3 regions of the Pseudomonas sp. NPDC087690 genome follow, and region 3 is predicted to be linked to each of the others. Evidence: predicted binding sites of a transcription regulator. Region 3 holds the regulator's gene; each other region holds the start of a gene.

Region 1 (6,057 bases), on a different contig from region 3:
GTGTCCTGCTGCGGCACAGTTTAGGGAACAGCCGGGGTCAGCGCCAGTTTTCTACATCGCCACTTCCACTTGGCCCGGCGCGATGACTTGCGCCTTGATGACCCGTTGCGAGTTGAGGTTTTTTACCCGGATCTGTTCTTTCAAGCCGCCATTGGCAAGCGCTTCGCCGGGCATGCGCACGGCCAGTGTGCCGCTGCGGGCAGTGATGACCACCTGATCGCCCTTGCGCACGACTTCTGCCTGTTCCAGATGAACCAGAGTAATCACCTGATCGGCTACCGTTGGTCGGGTTAATTTCTGCCCGATCGCTTCGTCTACCGAGGTCAGGAAGCCTTGATTGATCACGCTGACGTCACGTTCACGCAGGGTCACGTCCTGCGGCTCGATAATGCCGGCGCGCTTGAGCGGTCGCGTGGTCGTCACAATCTCGCGAAACAGGCGGACTTGAGCGGGCACGAAGACCGTCCAGGGCGAGGCGCCCTCGCAGCGAACCTTGACGGTTACCCGGCCCAAAGGACGTGCCGGACTCTCCAGCGAAGCTGTCAATTCCTTGTCGCACATAGGCATGCGCATACGTGGATCGAGTTGCTTGACCTCGATTTCGTAGCGGCCTTCCGTTTGACTGGTAGCCAGATAGTCTTCTACGGTGAACTCAAGAAAGCCCTGAGTGACGCCGATAAGCATGTCAGGCATGGTAACCGTATCAGCAACGGCAGGGCTGCCAGCGAAGAAGAAGCAGACGGCAGACATCGCGCACAGGCTTTTGCGAGTGCGGGAGGTCAGGTGTCGGAAAAATGTCGTTTGAGCGTTCATACGAGTTAAAAAGCAAGCGCCGTGCCGTTTAGCAATGAATGTGCGTCGCAACAACACTTGGCGTTGGTGTAGGAGTCTGGGCATGGCTGGTGTAATGGATTCGGTGAACCAGCGCACGCAACTGGTGGGGCAGAATCGCCTGGAGCTGTTGTTGTTCCGTCTCGACGGTCAGCAGCTCTACGGAATCAACGTGTTCAAGGTACGGGAAGTGTTGCAGTGCCCGTCGCTGACGTTGATGCCCAAGTCCAGTCCTGTCGTGTGCGGGGTGGCAAATATCCGGGGGGCGACCATTCCGATCCTTGATCTGGCAATGGCCACCGGTTCCGGAGCGTTGAAGGACAAGAACAACCCGTTTGTGATCATCACGGAGTACAACACCAAGACCCAGGGTTTCCTGGTCCGCTCGGTGGAGCGCATCGTCAACATGAACTGGGAAGAGATTCATCCACCGCCCAAGGGCACGGGTCGCGATCATTACCTGACCGCTGTGACTCGGGTGGACAATCAGTTAGTCGAAATCATCGATGTCGAGAAGGTGCTGGCCGAAGTTGCGCCGACACCGGAAGCGATTTCGGTGGGCGTGGTCGATGTCGAGACCCAGACCAAGGCACTGTCGTTGCGTGTCTTGACGGTCGATGACTCATCGGTGGCGCGCAAGCAGGTCACGCGTTGCCTGCAGACGATTGGCGTCGAAGTGATCGCGCTGAACGACGGCAAGCAGGCGCTGGATTACCTGCGCAAGCTGGTCGACGAGGGCAAGAAGCCGGAAGAAGAGTTCCTGATGATGATTTCCGACATCGAGATGCCGGAGATGGACGGGTACACCCTGACGGCGGAAATCCGCGGCGACGCACGCATGCAAAAGCTTCATATCATCCTGCATACTTCGTTGTCCGGGGTATTCAATCAGGCGATGGTCAAGAAAGTCGGTGCTGATGACTTCCTGGCCAAATTCCGCCCTGATGACCTGGCATCCCGGGTAGTCGACCGGATCAAAGCAGCAGATATCAGCTAGGGGCGTTTTGCTCCTGGCGGTCAACACGATTTAAGAGGCGGCATCATTGTCTACGGGTAATTTGGATTTCGAACAGTTCCGGGTCTTCCTGGAAAAAGCCTGTGGCATTTTGCTCGGTGAAAACAAGCAGTACCTGGTCTCGAGCCGTCTCAACAAACTGATGGAGCAGCAAGGCATCAAATCCTTGGGTGAGCTGGTCCAGCGCATCCAGACCCAGCCGCGCAGCGGTTTGCGCGAGCAGGTGGTCGATGCCATGACGACCAACGAAACCCTGTGGTTTCGTGACACCTATCCGTTTGAAGTCTTGAAGAACAAGGTACTGCCTGAAGCGATCAAGGCCAGCCCCAACCAGCGTCTGCGGATCTGGTCGGCCGCCTGCTCATCGGGCCAGGAACCGTACTCGCTGTCGATGTCGATCGACGAGTTCGAGCGCAGCAACCTGGGCCAGTTGAAGATGGGTGTGCAGATCGTTGCCACTGATTTGTCCGGCCTAATGCTGACCAACTGCAAGACGGGCGAATACGACAGCCTGGCGATCGGTCGCGGTTTGTCGCCGGAACGTCTGCAGCGTTACTTCGACCCGAAAGGGCCGGGGCGCTGGGTGATCAAGGCGCCGATCAAGAACCGCGTGGAGTTCCGCTCGTTCAACCTGCTCGACAGCTATGCCGCGCTGGGCAAGTTCGACATCGTGTTCTGCCGCAACGTGTTGATCTACTTCTCTGCCGAAGTGAAGAAGGACATCCTGTTGCGCATTCACAGCACGTTGAAGCCGGGCGGTTATCTGTTCCTTGGCGCTTCCGAAGCGCTGAACGGTTTGCCGGACCATTACCAGATGGTGCAGTGCAGCCCGGGGATCATTTACCAGGCGAAGTGATTGCATCGGCAATACAAAAAAACGGCAGGCCCGCAAAGGCCTGCCGTTTTTTTGTGCCCGAAGAAATTCTCCTTAACACCACAAAACTCCTGTAGGAGTGAGCCTGCTCGCGATAGCGGTAGCACATTCAGCATCATCGGTGCCTGACACACCGCTATCGCGAGCAGGCTCACTCCTACAGGGACCGTGGTGTGTATGAGATGGACGGCAAGCGGCAGAAAAGCGGCATCTGGCGGAAACCGGTTGCCGCTTTTCTGGCATTGCCGCTTTGCCGACTCCCGGCAAAGCCCCGGTTTATAGGGGGATTATGGTTTGGCACGGCGCTTGCTAAAGCTCAGTTACGAAAAACCGGTCACCCTGAAGGTCCCGACATGAGCATCAGCTTCGATAAAGCGCTCGGCATTCACGAAAAAGCCCTGGGCTTCCGCGCCCAGCGTGCCGAAGTCCTGGCCAACAACATCGCCAACGCCGATACCCCGAACTACAAGGCTCGGGATCTGGACTTCTCCAAAGTGCTTGAAGCACAGACCCAGAAAAACGCCAACGGCACGATTGCCCTGAACATGACCAACAGCCGTCACATCGAAGCTGAAGGCCTGGGCAACGGCGACGAATCGCTGATGTATCGCACGCCGATGCAACCGTCGATCGACCAGAACACCGTTGACGCTCAACTGGAACAGTCCAACTACGCGGAAAACGCCGTAGGCTTCCAGGCCAGCTTCACCCTGCTCAACAGCAAATTCAAAGGGCTGGTGTCAGCCCTGCGCGGAGAGTAATCCATGTCCCTGTCCAGCGTTTTCAACATTGCCGGCAGCGGCATGAGCGCACAAACCACGCGTCTGAACACCGTGGCTTCGAACATCGCCAACGCCGAAACCGTCTCGTCGAGCATCGACCAGACCTACCGCGCCCGCCACCCGGTGTTCGCCACCATGTTCCAGGGCGGTCAGAACAGCGGCAGCAACTCGCTGTTCCAGAGCCAGGACGCAGCCGGTCAAGGCGTACAGGTATTGGGTGTGGTCGAAGATCAGAGCAACCTCGAAGCGCGTTACGAGCCGAACCATCCGGCAGCCGACGCCAAAGGTTACGTCTACTACCCGAACGTCAACGTGGTGGAAGAAATGGCTGACATGATTTCCGCGAGCCGGTCTTTCCAGACCAACGCTGAAATGATGAACACCGCGAAAACCATGATGCAGAAGGTACTGACCCTCGGTCAGTAATAAGGGGCGACTGCCATGAGTGTTTCCGATACCACCAGCTCCCTGAGCATGAATGACATCCTGGCCAACTCGTCGAAGAAGGCCAGCAGCACCACCACCGGCGGCATCGCTTCGGCAACCAACAGTGCAACCGGCGGTCAAGCGCTGGGCAAGGACGCGTTCCTGCAACTGCTGGTGACCCAGCTGAAAAACCAGAACCCGCTGGATCCGCAGGACAACAGCGCGTTCGTTGCCCAATTGGCGCAGTTCAGCAGCCTGGAAGGCATCACCACGCTTAATAGCACCGTAAGCTCGCTGGCCGGTAACTACAACTCCTCGCAGGCGTTGCAGGCATCGTCGCTGGTTGGCCGCAATGTAATCGTGCAAACCAACACTGCCCAGCTCGACGACCCGAGCAAAGGCCTGACCGGTTCGGCGACTGTGCCTACGTCGATTGCCGGCGGCACGGTGACCATCACCGACAGCAGCGGCGCTACCGTGCGCACCATTGACCTGGGCAGTCGCGCTGCCGGCAATGCCAGCTTCACCTGGGACGGCAAAGATGCTTCCGGCAATCTGGTGCCCGTCGGTACTTACACCTTCAAGGCGAACGCACCGATCAACGGCGCCGCGACAGATCTGGCGACCTACCTGCCGGCGACCGTCAACAGCGTGACGATCAGCCAGACCGGTGGCGAGCTGATGCTCAACCTGTCCGGCAAGGGCACCGTTGCCCTGTCCAAAGTACAAACCATTGGTATATAGAGCCGACTAACCGGCACAAAGGAGTGGAATATGTCTTTCAATATCGGCCTTAGCGGTCTCTATGCCGCCAACAAACAGCTGGACGTGACCGGCAACAACATCGCCAACGTCGCGACTGCCGGTTTCAAATCGTCCCGTGCAGAATTCGAAGACGTCTACTCGGCGACTCGCCTGGGTAGCGGCAGCAAAGTGATCGGTAACGGCGTGCGCCTGGCCAACGTTTCCCAACAGTTCACCCAGGGTGACATCAACAACACCGGTAACGTGTTGGATATGGGCATCAACGGTTCGGGCTTCTTCACCATGAGCAACAACGGCTCGGTGTCCTACACCCGTGCCGGTACGTTCAAGGTCGACAACGCCGGTTACATCACCAACACCGATTACACCTCGCGCCTGCAGGGTTACGGTGTGGATGCCAACGGCAAGATCATCAACGGTGTACTGACCGACCTGAAGATCGACACCTCGAACCTGGCGCCGAAGTCCACCTCGCTGGTGACGTCGACCATCAACCTGAACTCGACTGCTCCGGTGATCGACGACACAGTGGCGGCCGGCAAATTCGACCCGACCAACCTTGCGACCTACACCAAGTCGTTCAGCACGCCGATCTATGACAGTCAGGGCAACATGCACCCGATGGATCAGTACGTGGTCAAGACCGGTGCCAACACCTGGAAGGTCTACACCCTGGTAGACGGCCGTAACCCGGACGCGACCGGTAGCGATCCGAAAACCACCGCGCCAGTCGCTTCCACCATGAGCTTTGACTCCGCGGGCAAGCTGACTCAGGTCAGCACTCTGCCGGGTCCGGTGATCAGCAGTGACCTGAAAATCACTGGCTGGGTGCCAGGTAACGTGGTCAACGGTACCTTCAAGGCTAACGGTGCAGCTGCCAACCCGGCCGGCATTACCATTTCGATGGCGCAGACCACTCAGTACAACGCAGACACCGCGCGTTCTATCCCGACTCAGGATGGTTACGCCACTGGCCAGATCACCAACCTGACCATCGACGGCACCGGTACGCTGTTCGCCAACTTCAGCAACAACCAGAGCAAGGCCATCGGCCAGGTTGCGCTGGCCAGCTTTACCAACGAACAAGGTCTGCAGGCAATCGGTGGCACCAGCTGGAAAGAGACGTTCGCTTCGGGTATCCCGGGCTACGATGCACCGGAAACCGGTACCTTGGGTTCGATCGCTTCCAACTCGCTGGAAGAGTCCAACGTTAACCTGACCAACGAACTGGTAGACCTGATCAAGGGCCAGAGCAACTATCAGGCGAACGCCAAGACCATTTCCACTCAGAGCACCATCATGCAGACCATCATTCAGATGACTTGATGCTGGTTTGAGATGTGCAAGGGAGCCCCTCTTTTTAG
Region 2 (7,159 bases), on a different contig from region 3:
CTTCATCAACGTCGAACGGCTTCGGCAAATACTCGAACGCACCGCCCTGATACGAGGCGACAGCGCTGTCCAGATCGGAGTGAGCGGTCATGATGATGACCGGCAACCTTGGATGCTGCTCGCGAATCCGCGCCAGAAGGTCCAGACCACTGGCACCCGGCATGCGGATATCGGAAATGATCACGTCAGGCTGCTGACGGGCCAGGCGACTCATCACGCCATCAGCGCTGTCGAAGCTCTGGGTGGTCATACCTTCCTGCTGCAAGGCCTTTTCCAGAACCCAACGGATAGAACGGTCGTCATCGACGATCCACACGGTTTCACTACGGCTCATGTCGATGTGGCTCCTTGTTCCAGTGGCAGAAAGATCGAGAAGGTGGTGTGGCCTGGATGGCTGTCACACTCGATCAGACCCTGGTGCTGGCTGATGATGTTCTGGGTAATGGCCAGACCGAGCCCGGTACCGTCCGGGCGTCCGCTGACCATGGGAAAGAAAATGGTTTCCTGAAGTTCCGCCGGGATCCCCGGGCCGTTGTCGATGATCTCGATCTTGGTCACCAGACGATGGCGGACGTGGCCGATGGTGAACTGGCGCATGGTCCGGGTGCGCAGGCTGATGCGGCCCAGACGCAGCTCGTTCTGGCTGCTGATCGCCTGCATCGCGTTGCGCACGATGTTCAACACCGCCTGAATCATTTGTTCGCGGTCGATCAAGACGTCGGGAATGCTCGGGTCGTAATCGCGCACCAAGGTGATGCAGCCCTGACTTTCGGCTTCGACCAGTTGGCAGACGCGCTCGAGCACTTCGTGGACGTTGCACATCGCCAGCGACGGCAGTTTGTTCGAACCGAGCATGCGGTCGACCAGATTGCGCAGGCGGTCGGCCTCTTCAATGATCACGTTGGTGTAATCGCGCAGGCTGTCTTCCGGAAGCTCGCGGGCCAGCAATTGCGCAGCGCCGCGGATGCCGCCCAGTGGATTCTTGATCTCGTGGGCGAGGCCGCGCACCAGCATTTTGCTGGTTTCCTGCTTGGACAGCTGCGCCTCTTCCTTGGTGATCCGCAGCAAGCGGTCACGCGGATGAACCTCAAGCAGGAGCATGGTCGCGCCATTGCTGAGGATTGGCGTCACCGCGTAATCCACGGTCAAGGTCTGGCCGGTGAGGGCGGTGAGCATCGCTTCGCGCTTGGTAAACGGATGCGCCTGTTCTACCGCCTGGCGCAGGGAATTCAGCGCCTCGGTGGATTCGGTGAACAGCTCGCTGATGAACTGCCCATGGCTACGCTGCCCGCTGATGGCGAGCAGCATCTCCGCCGCCGGGTTCATGTACTCAAGGCGCAATTCGGCGTCGAGCAGAATGGTGGCGGTGGTCAGATTGTCGAGCAGCAAACGGTGGATTGCGTCGCTAATGGTCATCGGAGCCTCTTTTGGGGGCGGAGCGTGCGCAACAAGCAAGCGTCGGTATCGGGAAAATGCAAAAACCAAACCAAGGCTCTGAAAAGAAGCGTTCGACGCCTGAAACGGGCGTTTGACGCTCGTTTGCGTGGCATTCGGCCAGCGCGAACGGGAAGTTTCGAACCAAAATGGGTTGGAATATGAGTACGGTGCAGCCTATTGCACCAATATAGTGCGCAAAGCTGAACGGCGTTAGAAGAAACGCAGGAAGGGGTTTTTCGGCTCAGGCGGTTTGTCTTTCAGTGGGCATTCCGGGCGTACGCCGTAATCGTCCTTGGTGCAGGGTTTGACCTGACGCTTCTGCGCAAGCGAGATGCGCAGCATATGGAAGGGCTGGTTGGCCGTGCGTTCGACGGTACGGCCTTCGGTGTCAAGGATTTCCACGGAAAGGTTGTGGCTGCCACGATCGATATTGGTCAGCGGAAACACAGGACTGAGGCCGGGTTCGCCGGTGGCTTGGCCATCCAGCAACAGGCGATAACGGTGGCCGCGTTGCAGGCCGGGTTCGCTGGTAACGCTGACGATGATTTCGCCGGCGCTGCTGCGAATGGTTGCATCGGGTTCAGGCACCAGAATGCGCAGCATGTCGTAGTGGAAGGGCGGTTGTTCCGGGGATTTTTTCGCCGTGGAGATCGGCGCAGCGGCGCTGGGATTGGCCGACATGCGATTGCTGGTCGCTATGGGAGCGCGCTTGGCGTTGCTGCGCGGCTGATCGGTGTAGACGCGATTGCCCTGCGCATCGGTATAGGTGAAGACCTCGGCTGAAGCTTGCAGCGACATCAGCGCCGACAGGATGAACAGCCACGCGCGGATCATGGCTTGTGTACCCGCTGCACGCTGAGGGCCACTGGCGGACTCTGCTGGATGATCGTCTGCCCGTCGATCACCTGCACCGCTAGACGATGTTCACCACGATCAACGTTCACCAGTTGCAGGATCGGCACGTTGCTCGGCTGACCGTAGGGTTCGTCATCCAGAACCAGTCTTAATTGATGCGGCGGCTGCAGGCGCGGCTTGATCAGCACTTGGACGGTGAAGGTGCCGTTATTGGCGCGCAGGGCTTCTTCGCTGGGCAGTCCGGCGAGTTCAAGAATGTCGTAGGCGTTGCGCGCAGGTTCACGGTTGTCGGTTTCGGGCGCAGGTGGTGCGCTGGGCGCCTGAGGCTCGACACGATTGAGCGGCGGCAATTCCACCGGTTGTGCCTGTACGCCCTCCGGCGAATGATCGCTGTAGACCGTGTTGCCATTGGCATCGGTGTACTTGTAGATCTGCGCGGCGGCGGGCAGGGCGATCAGCAGCAGAATGTAGAGAAAGGTGCGACCCATGAAATCGACCGGGATTGAAAGCGATGGGGTGCAGCATAGGACAGGTGCGGCGGTTGGCCCAACCCTGCACACATCCAGTGATCATTCAGACACCACAATTCCCCTGTCGGAGTGAGCCTGCTCGCGATGGCGTCGTGTCAGTCAGTATTGCCTTCAATGATCCACCGCTATCGCGAGCGGGCTCACTCCTACAGGGGATCTCGGTCGGCCATAATCCGGGCAATAAAAAAGGCCTCCCGAAGGAGGCCTCTTTTTGTCACGCCGCGTAGCGCAGCTCTACCGGATCAGCAGCTGTAGTACAGCTCATATTCCAGTGGGTGTACGAAGGTGCGTACCTTGATTTCTTCTTCCGATTTCAGCGCGATGTAAGCGTCGATGAAGTCGTCGGAGAATACGCCGCCCTTGGTCAGGAACGCGCGGCCCTTGTCCAGCTCTTCCAGGGCTTCTTTCAGGCTGCCGCAAACTTGTGGGATCTCTTTCGCCTCTTCCGGCGGCAGGTCGTACAGGTTTTTGTCAGCAGCGTCGCCTGGGTGGATCTTGTTCTGGATACCGTCCAGACCAGCCATCAGCAGTGCTGCGAAGGCCAGGTACGGGTTGGCAGCCGGATCCGGGAAGCGCGCTTCAATACGGCGGGCTTTCGGGCTCGACACGTAAGGAATACGGATCGAAGCGGAACGGTTGCGAGCCGAGTAGGCCAGCATCACTGGAGCTTCGAAGCCTGGTACCAGACGCTTGTACGAGTTGGTCGCCGGGTTGGTGAAGCCGTTCAGGGCCTTACCGTGCTTGATGATGCCGCCGATGAAGTACAGAGCGGTATCGGACAGGCCGGCATAGCCTTCACCAGCGAAGGTGTTCTTGCCGTCTTTCCAGATCGACATGTGAACGTGCATGCCCGAACCGTTGTCGCCGTACAGTGGCTTCGGCATGAAGGTCGCGGTGCGGCCGTAAGCGTCAGCAACGTTGTGCACAACGTACTTCAGGGTTTGGGTTTCGTCGGCTTTCTTCACCAGGGTGTTGAACTTGACGCCGATTTCGTTCTGGCCGGCAGTCGCCACTTCGTGGTGGTGAACTTCGACGGTCAGGCCCATTTCTTCCAGTGCGTTGCACATGGAGGTACGGATTTCGTGGTCGTGGTCGAATGGTGGAACCGGGAAGTAGCCGCCTTTGACGCCTGGACGGTGACCCTTGTTGCCGCCTTCGATGTCCTGGTCGGACATCCACGAACCTTGCTCGGAGTAGATCTTGAACATCGAGCCGGAGATGTCCGACTTGAATTTCACCGAGTCGAAGATGAAGAATTCTGGCTCTGGACCGGCGAACACAGTGTCACCGATACCGGTGGCTTTCAGGTGTTCTTCGGCGCGCTTGGCGATCGCACGTGGGTCGCGGTCGTAGCCTTGCATGCTCGAAGGTTCGATGATGTCGCACACCAGGATCAGGGTGGCGTCTTCGGTGAACGGGTCGAGAACGGCAGTTTCGTCAACCGGCATCAGGATCATGTCGGAGGCTTCGATGCCTTTCCAGCCAGCGATGGAGGAGCCGTCGAACATTTTGCCGACTTCGAAGAAGTCGTCGTCCAAAGCATCGCGAGCCGGCATGGTCACGTGGTGCTGAGTACCTTTGGTGTCCGTGAAGCGCAGATCAATCCACTTGACGTCATGATCTTTGATGAGTTGAACCGTCTTCGACATATGTCCTCCGGGTGGCTTCGGGCTTGGTAGTGGATGCCCTTGAATTTGGTTGATGCCGGCGCGAATACTCTGCCAAGGCAACCTGCCTCACAAGGGAGCAAATTGCATGCCAGTGCCCCAGCATGGGTTTTTTGCCCCAAATTCACGCTTATTAAGGTGCTACGCGTCTGAAAGCGGAAAATCTCGCCCTCTAATGTAGCGTTATAAATCGAAAATGACCCGTTTTGGTGCATGCAAAACCTTCTGCACATTAACTGGTTAAACCTTGAGCAATTTCCGCTATAATCCGCGCCCCCCTTTTTCGGCTGGCCGTTCGCGCGCTGTTTTCATGAAACTAATCGTAAAAGTCTTCCCCGAGATCACCATCAAAAGCCGACCTGTCCGGACGAAATTCATCCGCCAGTTGGCCAAGAACATCCGCACCGTGCTCCGCGACCTGGACCCGGCCGTGGTGGTGAACGGTGTGTGGGACAATCTCGAGCTGGAAACCCGCGTAACCGACGCCAAAGCCTTGAAAGAGATGGGCGAGCGCCTGACCTGCATGCCGGGCATCGCGCACTTCCTGCAGATCGACGAGTACCCGCTGGGTGACTTCGACGACATCACCGAGAAGTGCAAACAGCACTACGGCGATGCACTGGCCGGGAAGATTTTTTCGGTGCGCTGCAAGCGTGCCGGCAAGCACACGTTCAGCTCGATGGACGTCGAAAAATACGTCGGCAGCAAGCTGCGCCGTGAGTGCGGTGCCGCCGGTATCGACCTGAAAGCGCCGGAAATCGAAGTCCGTATCGAAGTTCGCGACAAACGGTTGTTCGTCATTCATAGCCAGCACAACGGCATCGGCGGCTACCCGCTCGGCGCCCTGGAGCAGACGCTGGTATTGATGTCCGGCGGCTTTGACTCGACCGTTGCGGCCTACCAGATCATTCGTCGCGGCCTGATGACGCACTTCTGCTTCTTCAATCTGGGCGGTCGTGCCCACGAATTGGGCGTGATGGAAGTCGCGCATTTCATCTGGAAGAAGTACGGCAGCTCGCAACGCGTGCTATTTGTCAGTGTTCCGTTCGAAGAAGTGTTGGGCGAAATTCTCGGCAAAGTCGATAACAGTCATATGGGCGTCGTATTGAAGCGTATGATGTTGCGCGCGGCTTCCAACATCGCCGACCGTCTGCAGATCGAGGCACTGGTCACCGGCGAGGCGATCTCCCAGGTGTCGAGCCAGACGCTGCCGAACCTGTCGGTGATCGACTGCGTGACCGACAAACTGGTCCTGCGTCCGCTGATCGTGGCGCACAAGCAGGACATCATCGACACGGCCAACGAGATCGGCACCGCCGATTTCGCCCGGCACATGCCGGAATACTGCGGGGTCATTTCGGTCAATCCGAAGACCGCCGCCAAACGCGGTCGCGTTGAGCACGAAGAGAAAGAATTCGACATGGCAGTCCTCGAGCGTGCGCTCGAAAACGCCAAACTGGTGCCGATCGATCGGGTGATCGACGAATTGGGCCAGGACGTACAGATTGAAGAAGTCAGCGAAGCACTGGCCGGCCAGATCGTGATCGACATCCGTCACCCGGATGCCGCCGAGGATGAGCCGCTGGAACTCGCTGGCGTAGAAGTACAGACGATGCCGTTCTACGCAGTGAACGCTCGTTTCAAGGAGCTGGATCCGACTCGCCAGTACCTGCTGTATTGCGACAAAGGCGTGATGAGTCGCCTGCATGCTCACCATTTGCTCAGTGAGGGGCATGCCAATGTGCGCGTTTATCGACCGAGCTAAGTGCCCGGGGCTGTTTGCCTGTGGCCTGCGTCCAATCGTGGTGATCAACAAGGTTGACCGTCCAGGCGCGCGTCCGGACTGGGTTCTGGACCAGATCTTCGACCTGTTCGACAACCTCGGTGCTACCGAAGAACAACTGGACTTCCAGGTTGTTTACGCCTCGGCCCTGAACGGCATTGCCGGTCTGGATCACACCGCCATGGCGGAAGACATGACTCCGCTGTACCAAGCGGTCGTCGACCACGTTCCGCCTCCGGCTGTTGACCGTGATGGCGCGTTCCAGATGCAGATCTCCGCTCTGGACTACAACAGCTTCCTGGGTGTTATCGGCGTTGGCCGTATCGCTCGTGGCCGCGTCAAGCCGAACACTCCGGTTGTGGCGATCGGTGCCGACGGCAAGCGCCGTAACGGCCGTATCCTGAAACTGATGGGTCACCACGGTCTGCACCGCATCGACGTTGAAGAAGCTGCAGCAGGCGATATCGTTTGCATCAGCGGTATGGACTCGCTGTTCATCTCCGACACCCTGTGCCACCCGGACACTGTCGAGGCGATGAAGCCTCTGACCGTTGACGAGCCAACCGTTTCGATGACCTTCCAGGTAAACGACTCGCCATTCTGCGGTAAAGAAGGCAAGTTCGTGACGTCCCGTAACATCAAGGACCGTCTGGACAAAGAGCTGCTGTACAACGTTGCCCTGCGCGTTGAAGAAGGCGACACCGCTGACAAGTTCAAGGTTTCCGGCCGTGGTGAGCTGCACCTCTCGGTACTGATCGAAACCATGCGTCGCGAAGGCTTCGAGCTGGCCCTGGGCCGTCCTGAAGTAATCATTCGTGAAGTGAACGGCGTTAAACAAGAACCGTTCGAAAACGTGACCATCGACATCCCTGAAGAAGCTCAGGGCA
Region 3 (7,159 bases):
TTGGCCGACGCGCGGGCATGCAGGCCCAGTTTGTTGATGATTTCGATTTCCAGAGCAGGCATCGCGGTGTGAATCCTTTAAGTGAGGTCGCGGTGGCGAACCTGGACGTTCTTCAGGGTTTTCTGCAGGGCCTGACCCAGACGTTCGGTCAGGTAGACGGAGCGGTGATGCCCGCCGGTGCAGCCAATGGCAATGGTGACGTAGGCACGGTTGCTCGCGGCAAAGCGCGGTAGCCACTTGTGCAGGTAGGTAAAGATGTCCTGGAACATTTCTTCGACCTCCGGCTGCGCCGCCAGATACTCGGCCACTGGTGCATCAAGACCGGATTGCTCGCGCAGTTCCGGCTTCCAGTACGGGTTAGGCAGGCAGCGCACGTCAAACACCAGGTCGGCATCGACCGGCATGCCGCGCTTGAAACCGAATGATTCGACCAGAAAGGCGGTGCCCGGCTCCGGTTGATTCAGCAAGCGCAGCTTGAGGGTGTCGCGCAACTGATAAAGGTTCAGATTGGTGGTATTGATTTTCAGGTCGGCGAGATCGGCAATCGGGCCGAGCAGAGCGGTTTCGTCGTGGATCGCTTCGGCCAGTGAGCGATTGGCATTGCTCAAGGGGTGGCGGCGGCGAGTCTCGGAAAAACGCTTGAGCAGGGTTTCCTCGTCGGCATCCAGATACAGGACATCGCACTGAATATGCTTGCTTCGGGCATCTTCAAGCAGTTCGGGAAAACGCGACAGATGACTAGGCAGGTTACGCGCATCGATCGACACCGCCACCAGCGGTTGCGCCAGTTCGGTGTGGATCAGGGCGCGCTCTGCCAATTCTGGCAGCAATCCCGCCGGCAGGTTGTCGATGCAGTAGTAACCGTTGTCCTCGAGAACATCCAGTGCGGTGCTTTTACCCGAGCCGGAACGGCCACTGACGATGATCAAACGCATGATTACTGCCCGCTTTGCTCGTCCAGGACAACCTGATACAAGGCTTCGTTTGTCTGGGCGCTGCGCAGTCTGTCGCGCACTTCCTTGCGATCCAGCATGCTGGCGATCTGACGGAGCAACTCCAGGTGCGCATCGGTCGCAGCTTCGGGCACCAGCAATACGAACAGCAGGTCAACCGGAGCGCCATCGATGGCGTCGAAATCGATAGGGGCTTCAAGGTGCATCAGCGCACTGACCGGCGCTTCACAGCCCTTGAGGCGACAGTGTGGAATGGCGATGCCGTTGCCAAAACCGGTAGAACCGAGTTTTTCACGGGCAATCAACGCCTCGAAGACATCTTGCATCGCCAGATCCGGCACTTCGCGATGGATCAGGTTGGCAATCTGTTCGAGGGCTTTTTTCTTGCTGCCGCCCGGCGCGTTCACTTGGGAACGGCCGGGGGTCAGGATGGTTTCAAGTCGGATCATGGGTTAGGGATGTTAACGACCGGTCGCGCCCTGAAGGAGGCTCTGGGTCTTTTCCTTATGCTTTTTGAGTTGGCGATCCAGCTTGTCGGTCAGTGAGTCGATCGCAGCATACATGTCGGTATCTTCTGCGTTGGCGACCACTTCGCTGCCGGGTATATGCAAGGTGGCTTCGATTTTCTGCTTCAGCTTTTCGACGCACATCGTGACTTGCACGTTGGTGATCTTGTCGAAATGGCGCTCCAGTCGTTGGAGTTTTTCCTCGATGTAGGAACGCAGAGGTTGGGTCACTTCCAGTTGGTGTCCACTGATGTTGACTTGCATACAGCTTCTCCTTCGTTGCCAGTGCATAAAGCGGCAGGCGGGATAGCCTGCCACTGGAACGCTGTAACGTGGCTTACATCAACCGCTTGCGTTCGCTCGACGGCGCGATCCCGAGAGATTCGCGGTACTTGGCGACGGTGCGGCGAGCCACCTGAATGCCTTGTGCCTCCAGTAAACCAGCGATCTTGCTGTCACTCAACGGCTTTTTCTGATTTTCCGCTGCAACCAGTTTTTTGATGATCGCGCGGATCGCCGTGGACGAGCATTCGCCGCCCTCGGAGGTGCTGACGTGGCTGGAGAAAAAGTATTTCAGTTCATAAATACCGCGCGGGGTATGCATGAATTTCTGTGTGGTCACCCGGGAAATCGTCGACTCGTGCATGCCGACCGCTTCGGCGATGTCATGCAGGACCAGCGGTTTCATGGCTTCGTCGCCGTACTCGAGAAAACCGCGCTGATGCTCGACGATCTGGGTGGCAACTTTCATCAGGGTTTCGTTGCGGCTCTGCAGGCTCTTGATGAACCAGCGGGCTTCCTGCAACTGATTGCGCATGAAAGTGTTGTCGGCACTGGTGTCGGCGCGGCGCACGAAACCGGCGTACTGCGCGTTGACCCGCAGGCGCGGCACCGACTCCTGATTCAACTCGACCAGCCAGCGTTCGTTGTCCTTGCGCACGATGACGTCGGGGACGACGTATTCGGCTTCGCTGGACTCGATCTGCGAGCCAGGGCGTGGATTGAGGCTCTGGACCAGTTCGATGACCTGACGCAGTTCATCTTCCTTGAGCTTCATGCGGCGCATCAGCTGGCTGTAGTCGCGGCTGCCGAGCAGGTCGATGTAGTCGCTGACCAGGCGTTTGGCTTCTGCCAGCCACGGGGTCTTGGCAGACAACTGGCGCAATTGCAGCAGCAGGCATTCGCCGAGGTTGCGTGCACCGATACCGGCCGGTTCAAACTGCTGGATGCGGTGCAGGACGGCTTCGATCTCGTCCAGTTCAATGTCCAGTTCCGGGTCGAAAGCTTCGAGAATTTCTTCGAGGGTTTCGTCCAGGTAGCCCTGATTATTGATGCAATCGATCAGGGTCACAGCGATCAGTCGATCGGTGTCGGACATGGGGGCCAGGTTCAATTGCCACAGCAGATGGCTTTGCAGGCTTTCGCCGGCGGAGGTGCGGGTGGTGAAGTCCCATTCGTCGTCATCGCTGCTGGGCAGGCTGCTGGCGCTGGTCTGGTAGACGTCTTCCCAGGCCGTGTCGACCGGAAGCTCATTGGGAATGCGTTCGTTCCATTCGCCGTCCTCGAGGTTATCTACCGTCGGGGCCGTTTCCTGATAGGAGGGTTCCTGGATTTCGGTGTTGGGCTTCTGCTCGACGTTGTCGGCCATCGGATCGGAATTGTCGAAGTCGTCGCCTTCTTCCTGGCGTTCGAGCATCGGATTGGATTCCAGAGCCTCCTGGATTTCCTGTTGCAGATCCAGGGTCGACAATTGGAGCAGACGGATGGCCTGTTGCAGCTGCGGTGTCATCGTCAGCTGCTGGCCCATTCTCAAGACTAGCGATGGTTTCATGGCAGGGGCTTAACACCTTATTCGCCGGCGCTATGCGCCATCCACTACAGGGCGCCGGAGCGCCAAACTTAAGCAAATTATATGCCTGAAACTGAAGTGTTTGCCTAGAGCGCTGTAACAATAAAAAGATAGAAAACTTTATTGACGCATCACTCAAGCGAGCGCTGAAGACCTTAGAGGCGAGGTGCTTGCCTGGAGCGCTGTAACAATCAAAGCGTATAAAAAGGCTGCTTCATCGATACAGCGCCCTCGCAGCTCACCGGGGGCACCAGCATGCTTACAGACGGAACTCGTGACCCAGGTAGACTTCCTTGACCAGATCGTTGGCCAGGATGGTTTCTGCGTCACCTTCGGCGATCAGCTGACCGTCGTTGACGATGTAAGCGGTTTCGCAGATATCCAGCGTCTCACGCACGTTGTGGTCGGTGATCAACACACCGATACCCTTGGCCTTGAGATGGTGGATGATCTGCTTGATGTCGCCGACCGAAATCGGGTCGACACCGGCGAACGGTTCGTCGAGCAGGATGAATTTCGGTGCAGTCGCCAGTGCACGGGCGATTTCCACCCGGCGGCGCTCACCACCGGACAGGCTCATGCCGAGGTTGTCGCGGATGTGGCTGATGTGGAATTCCTGCAGCAGGCTTTCCAGCTCCTTGCGACGACCGGCCTTGTCGAGTTCCTGACGGGTCTCGAGGATGGCCATGATGTTGTCGGCCACCGACAGTTTGCGGAAGATCGACGCTTCTTGCGGCAGATAGCCGATACCGGCCTTGGCACGACCGTGCATTGGCTGGTGGCTGACGTCCAGGTCATCGATCAGCACGCGGCCCTGATCTGCCTGCACCAGGCCGACGATCATGTAGAAGCACGTGGTCTTGCCGGCGCCGTTGGGGCCAAGCAGGCCGACGATCTGGCCGCTGTCGATCGACAGGCTGACGTCACGCACGACCTGGCGGCTTTTGTAGGCCTTGGCCAGGTGCTGAGCTTTCAGAGTTGCCATTACTGGGTTTTCTCGTCGGTTTTCTTCTTCGGCTGGATCACCATGTCGATACGCGGACGCGCTTCGGTGACCTTGCTACCGGTAGCGCGACCGGCGCTGGCCAGTTTCTTCACGGTGTCGTAGACGATTTTCTCGCCCTGAGTCGTGTTGTTGTCCTTGTCGACAACCTTGGCCTTGTCGATCAGCACGACGCGGTTTTGCGCGGCGTGATACTGGATCGTCACGCCCCAGCCTTGAACAGGCTTGGTATCGCCAGCGGTCTGCAGTTGTTCGAAGTAGGCGAGGTTGCCGACCGAAGTCACCACGTCGATATCACCGGTCGGGGTGCGCGTGATGGTCACGGTATTGCCGGTAACCTTCATCGAGCCCTGGGTGATGATCACGTCACCTTTATAGGTGGCAACGCCATTCTTGTCGTCCAGTTGGGCATCGTCGGCCTGAATGCGGATTGGCTGCTCTTGATCGTTCGGCAGAGCCCAGGCGCTCACGCTTCCCAGTGCTGCGCCCAGACTGAGCAAAATAGGGAGGGTTTTAACGAGCCTCATACTGTCCTCTTACGTTCGATAGCAGGTGTATCCTGCTTTCCTTCAGGTACGCTTTCATTCCAACGCCAGTTGATACACCGCCAGCGCCGTCGATTCTAACGGGTTGCTCGGTCTGCGCATATTGCTGCTGCGGGAACACTGTCATGCGGGTGGAAGTGATCAGCGTGTCGCGCTTCTTTTCATCGGTGCGTTTGACGCGTACGGAGTCGATCAATTCGACTTCGGTGCCGCCCGAGTTCACTTCGCCACGCTCACTGGTCACGTGCCACGGAAAATCGGTGCCGCGGTACATGTTCAGGTCGGGTTTGGTGACCAGGGTGATGTCGGTCGCCTTGACGTGCTCGGCCTTGTCGGAGGTCATTTCGTATTGCACTTTACCGTCCGGCAGGTATTGCAGGGTATGCGTGTTGGTCGCGTACCAGTCGATCGGGGTGTCCACGGACGAGACCGGAGGCTTGTCGAGGAAGCGCTCCGGGCTGATGTTCCAGTAGCCTACCGCTGCGAACAACGCAGCAATGCAGCCGAACAGCAGGAAGTTGCGAAATTTTTTGCTAAACATGGTTTGGCTCACAGGTACGCGGCGTTGGCCGCATCGAGGCGGCCCTGGGCGCGCAGGATCAATTCGCAGAATTCGCGTGCAGCACCTTCGCCACCACGGGCGCAAGTAACGCCGTGGGCGTGTTCGCGGACGAAATCGGCAGCGTTGGCGACAGCCATGCCCAGGCCTACGCGGCGGATCACCGGCAGGTCGGGCAGGTCGTCACCGAGGTAGGCGACCTGTTCATAGCTTAGGCCCAGTTGCTCGAGAAGACCGTCGAGAACCACCAATTTGTCTTCACGCCCCTGAAACAGGTGCGGGATGCCGAGATTTTTTGCGCGCCGTTCGACCACCGGAGTCTTGCGACCGCTGATGATGGCGGTCTGCACGCCGGCGTTCATCAACATTTTGATGCCTTGGCCGTCGAGGGTGTTGAAGGTTTTGAATTCGCTGCCGTCTTCAAGGAAGTACAGGCGCCCGTCGGTGAGGACGCCGTCAACGTCGAAAACCGCCAGTTTGATCGCTTTGCCGCGTTGCAGCAGATCGGTGCTCATTTACATGACTCCTGCGCGCAGCAGATCGGAGAGGTTGAAGGCGCCAATCGGGCGATCTTCTTCGTCGACGACTACCAATGCGTTGATTCGATGGTCTTCCATGATTTTCAGGGCCTCGGCGGCGAGCATCTCGGGCCGGGCGGTCTTGCCGTGCGCGGTCATCACCTGGTCGATGGTGGCGCTGCGGATGTCGATGCTGCGATCCAGCGTGCGGCGCAAATCGCCGTCGGTGAAGATCCCGGCGAGCTTGCCATCGGCTTCGAGAATGGCGGTCATGCCCAGACCTTTACGGGTCATTTCCATCAGTGCGTCCTTGAGCAGCGTACCGCGTTGTACTTGCGGCAGCTCCTGGCCGGCGTGCATGACGTTCTCCACTTTCAGCAGCAGGCGACGGCCCAGCGCGCCACCCGGATGAGAAAAGGCGAAATCTTCGGCAGTGAAACCGCGCGCTTCGAGCAACGCTACGGCGAGCGCATCACCCATCACCAGTGCCGCTGTCGTCGATGAGGTCGGTGCCAGGTTCAGTGGGCAGGCTTCATGCTCGACGTGAACGTTGAGGTTGACTTCGGCAGCCTTGGCCAGCGGCGATTGCGGGTTGCCGGTGACGCTGATCAGCTGGATGCCCAGTCGTTTGATCAGCGGCAGCAGGGTGACGATTTCGTTGGTCGAGCCTGAGTTCGACAGGGCCAGAATCACGTCGTCGCGGGTAATCATGCCCATGTCGCCGTGACTGGCTTCGGCTGGATGTACGAAAAAAGCCGGAGTGCCAGTGCTGGCAAGCGTCGCGGCAATCTTGTTGCCGACATGCCCGGATTTACCCATGCCGACTACGACCACACGGCCCTTGCTGGCCAGAATCATCTCGCAAGCGCGTACGAAATCGGCGTCGATATGGGGCAACAAGCCTTGTACGGCTTCCACTTCGAGGCGAATGGTGCGTTGTGCCGATTGAATCAGGTCGCTGGATTGGCTCATGTCAGAAATCGTATAGCCCGATGAAAAGGCGGCGATTATAGCGGTTATGTTGCAAAGCCTCACGCAAGTTCGTCGTGCTTTGTCATTCCTCGTTACCAAAACCCTGAAAAAGCCGCTCCAACCCTGTCAGATCGCCGAACACAGGCCGGCACAGACCTTGGGCGCTTGGCCTTTGCAGTGATATAGTTCGCCGCCAGTTCGGCCTGCCCGGAGGGTATGTGCTTTCTCAGGAAAGCCAGGCGTCCGAGTGAGAG

What was found. The regulator sigma-54, encoded in region 3, starts transcription at its own class of promoters, with help from an activator protein. The targets are predictions, from matches to a motif close to ANTGGCATNNANNTTGCTNT.
Region 1: a site for sigma-54 is predicted at 3,014-3,033, ahead of flgB (flagellar basal body rod protein FlgB). Genes of this name have one in related genera too.
Region 2: a site for sigma-54 is predicted at 4,566-4,585, ahead of glnA (type I glutamate--ammonia ligase). Genes of this name have one in related genera too.

The regions. Positions count from the first base shown of each region.
Region 1 covers NZ_JBIUVX010000065.1:9,338-15,394, forward strand. Annotated here, with positions in the region: gene flgA (flagellar basal body P-ring formation chaperone FlgA) at 52-813, opposite strand; gene ACIPIZ_RS28315 (chemotaxis protein CheV) at 896-1,828, shown strand; gene cheR (protein-glutamate O-methyltransferase CheR) at 1,875-2,702, shown strand; gene flgB (flagellar basal body rod protein FlgB) at 3,074-3,481, shown strand; gene flgC (flagellar basal body rod protein FlgC) at 3,485-3,928, shown strand; gene flgD (flagellar hook assembly protein FlgD) at 3,944-4,672, shown strand; gene flgE (flagellar hook protein FlgE) at 4,703-6,019, shown strand.
Region 2 covers NZ_JBIUVX010000018.1:78,284-85,442, reverse strand. Annotated here, with positions in the region: gene ntrC (nitrogen regulation protein NR(I)) at 1-334, opposite strand, end outside; gene glnL (nitrogen regulation protein NR(II)) at 331-1,416, opposite strand; gene ACIPIZ_RS17935 (DUF4124 domain-containing protein) at 1,648-2,271, opposite strand; gene ACIPIZ_RS17930 (DUF4124 domain-containing protein) at 2,268-2,780, opposite strand; gene glnA (type I glutamate--ammonia ligase) at 3,065-4,471, opposite strand; gene thiI (tRNA uracil 4-sulfurtransferase ThiI) at 4,800-6,254, shown strand; partial or broken gene ACIPIZ_RS17915 (EF-Tu/IF-2/RF-3 family GTPase) at 6,268-7,159, shown strand, end outside.
Region 3 covers NZ_JBIUVX010000005.1:17,430-24,588, forward strand. Annotated here, with positions in the region: gene ACIPIZ_RS09380 (HPr family phosphocarrier protein) at 1-62, opposite strand, end outside; gene rapZ (RNase adapter RapZ) at 78-935, opposite strand; gene ptsN (PTS IIA-like nitrogen regulatory protein PtsN) at 938-1,402, opposite strand; gene hpf (ribosome hibernation-promoting factor, HPF/YfiA family) at 1,415-1,723, opposite strand; gene ACIPIZ_RS09400 (RNA polymerase factor sigma-54) at 1,797-3,290, opposite strand; gene lptB (LPS export ABC transporter ATP-binding protein) at 3,568-4,293, opposite strand; gene lptA (lipopolysaccharide transport periplasmic protein LptA) at 4,293-4,838, opposite strand; gene lptC (LPS export ABC transporter periplasmic protein LptC) at 4,825-5,397, opposite strand; gene ACIPIZ_RS09420 (HAD family hydrolase) at 5,406-5,930, opposite strand; gene ACIPIZ_RS09425 (KpsF/GutQ family sugar-phosphate isomerase) at 5,931-6,905, opposite strand.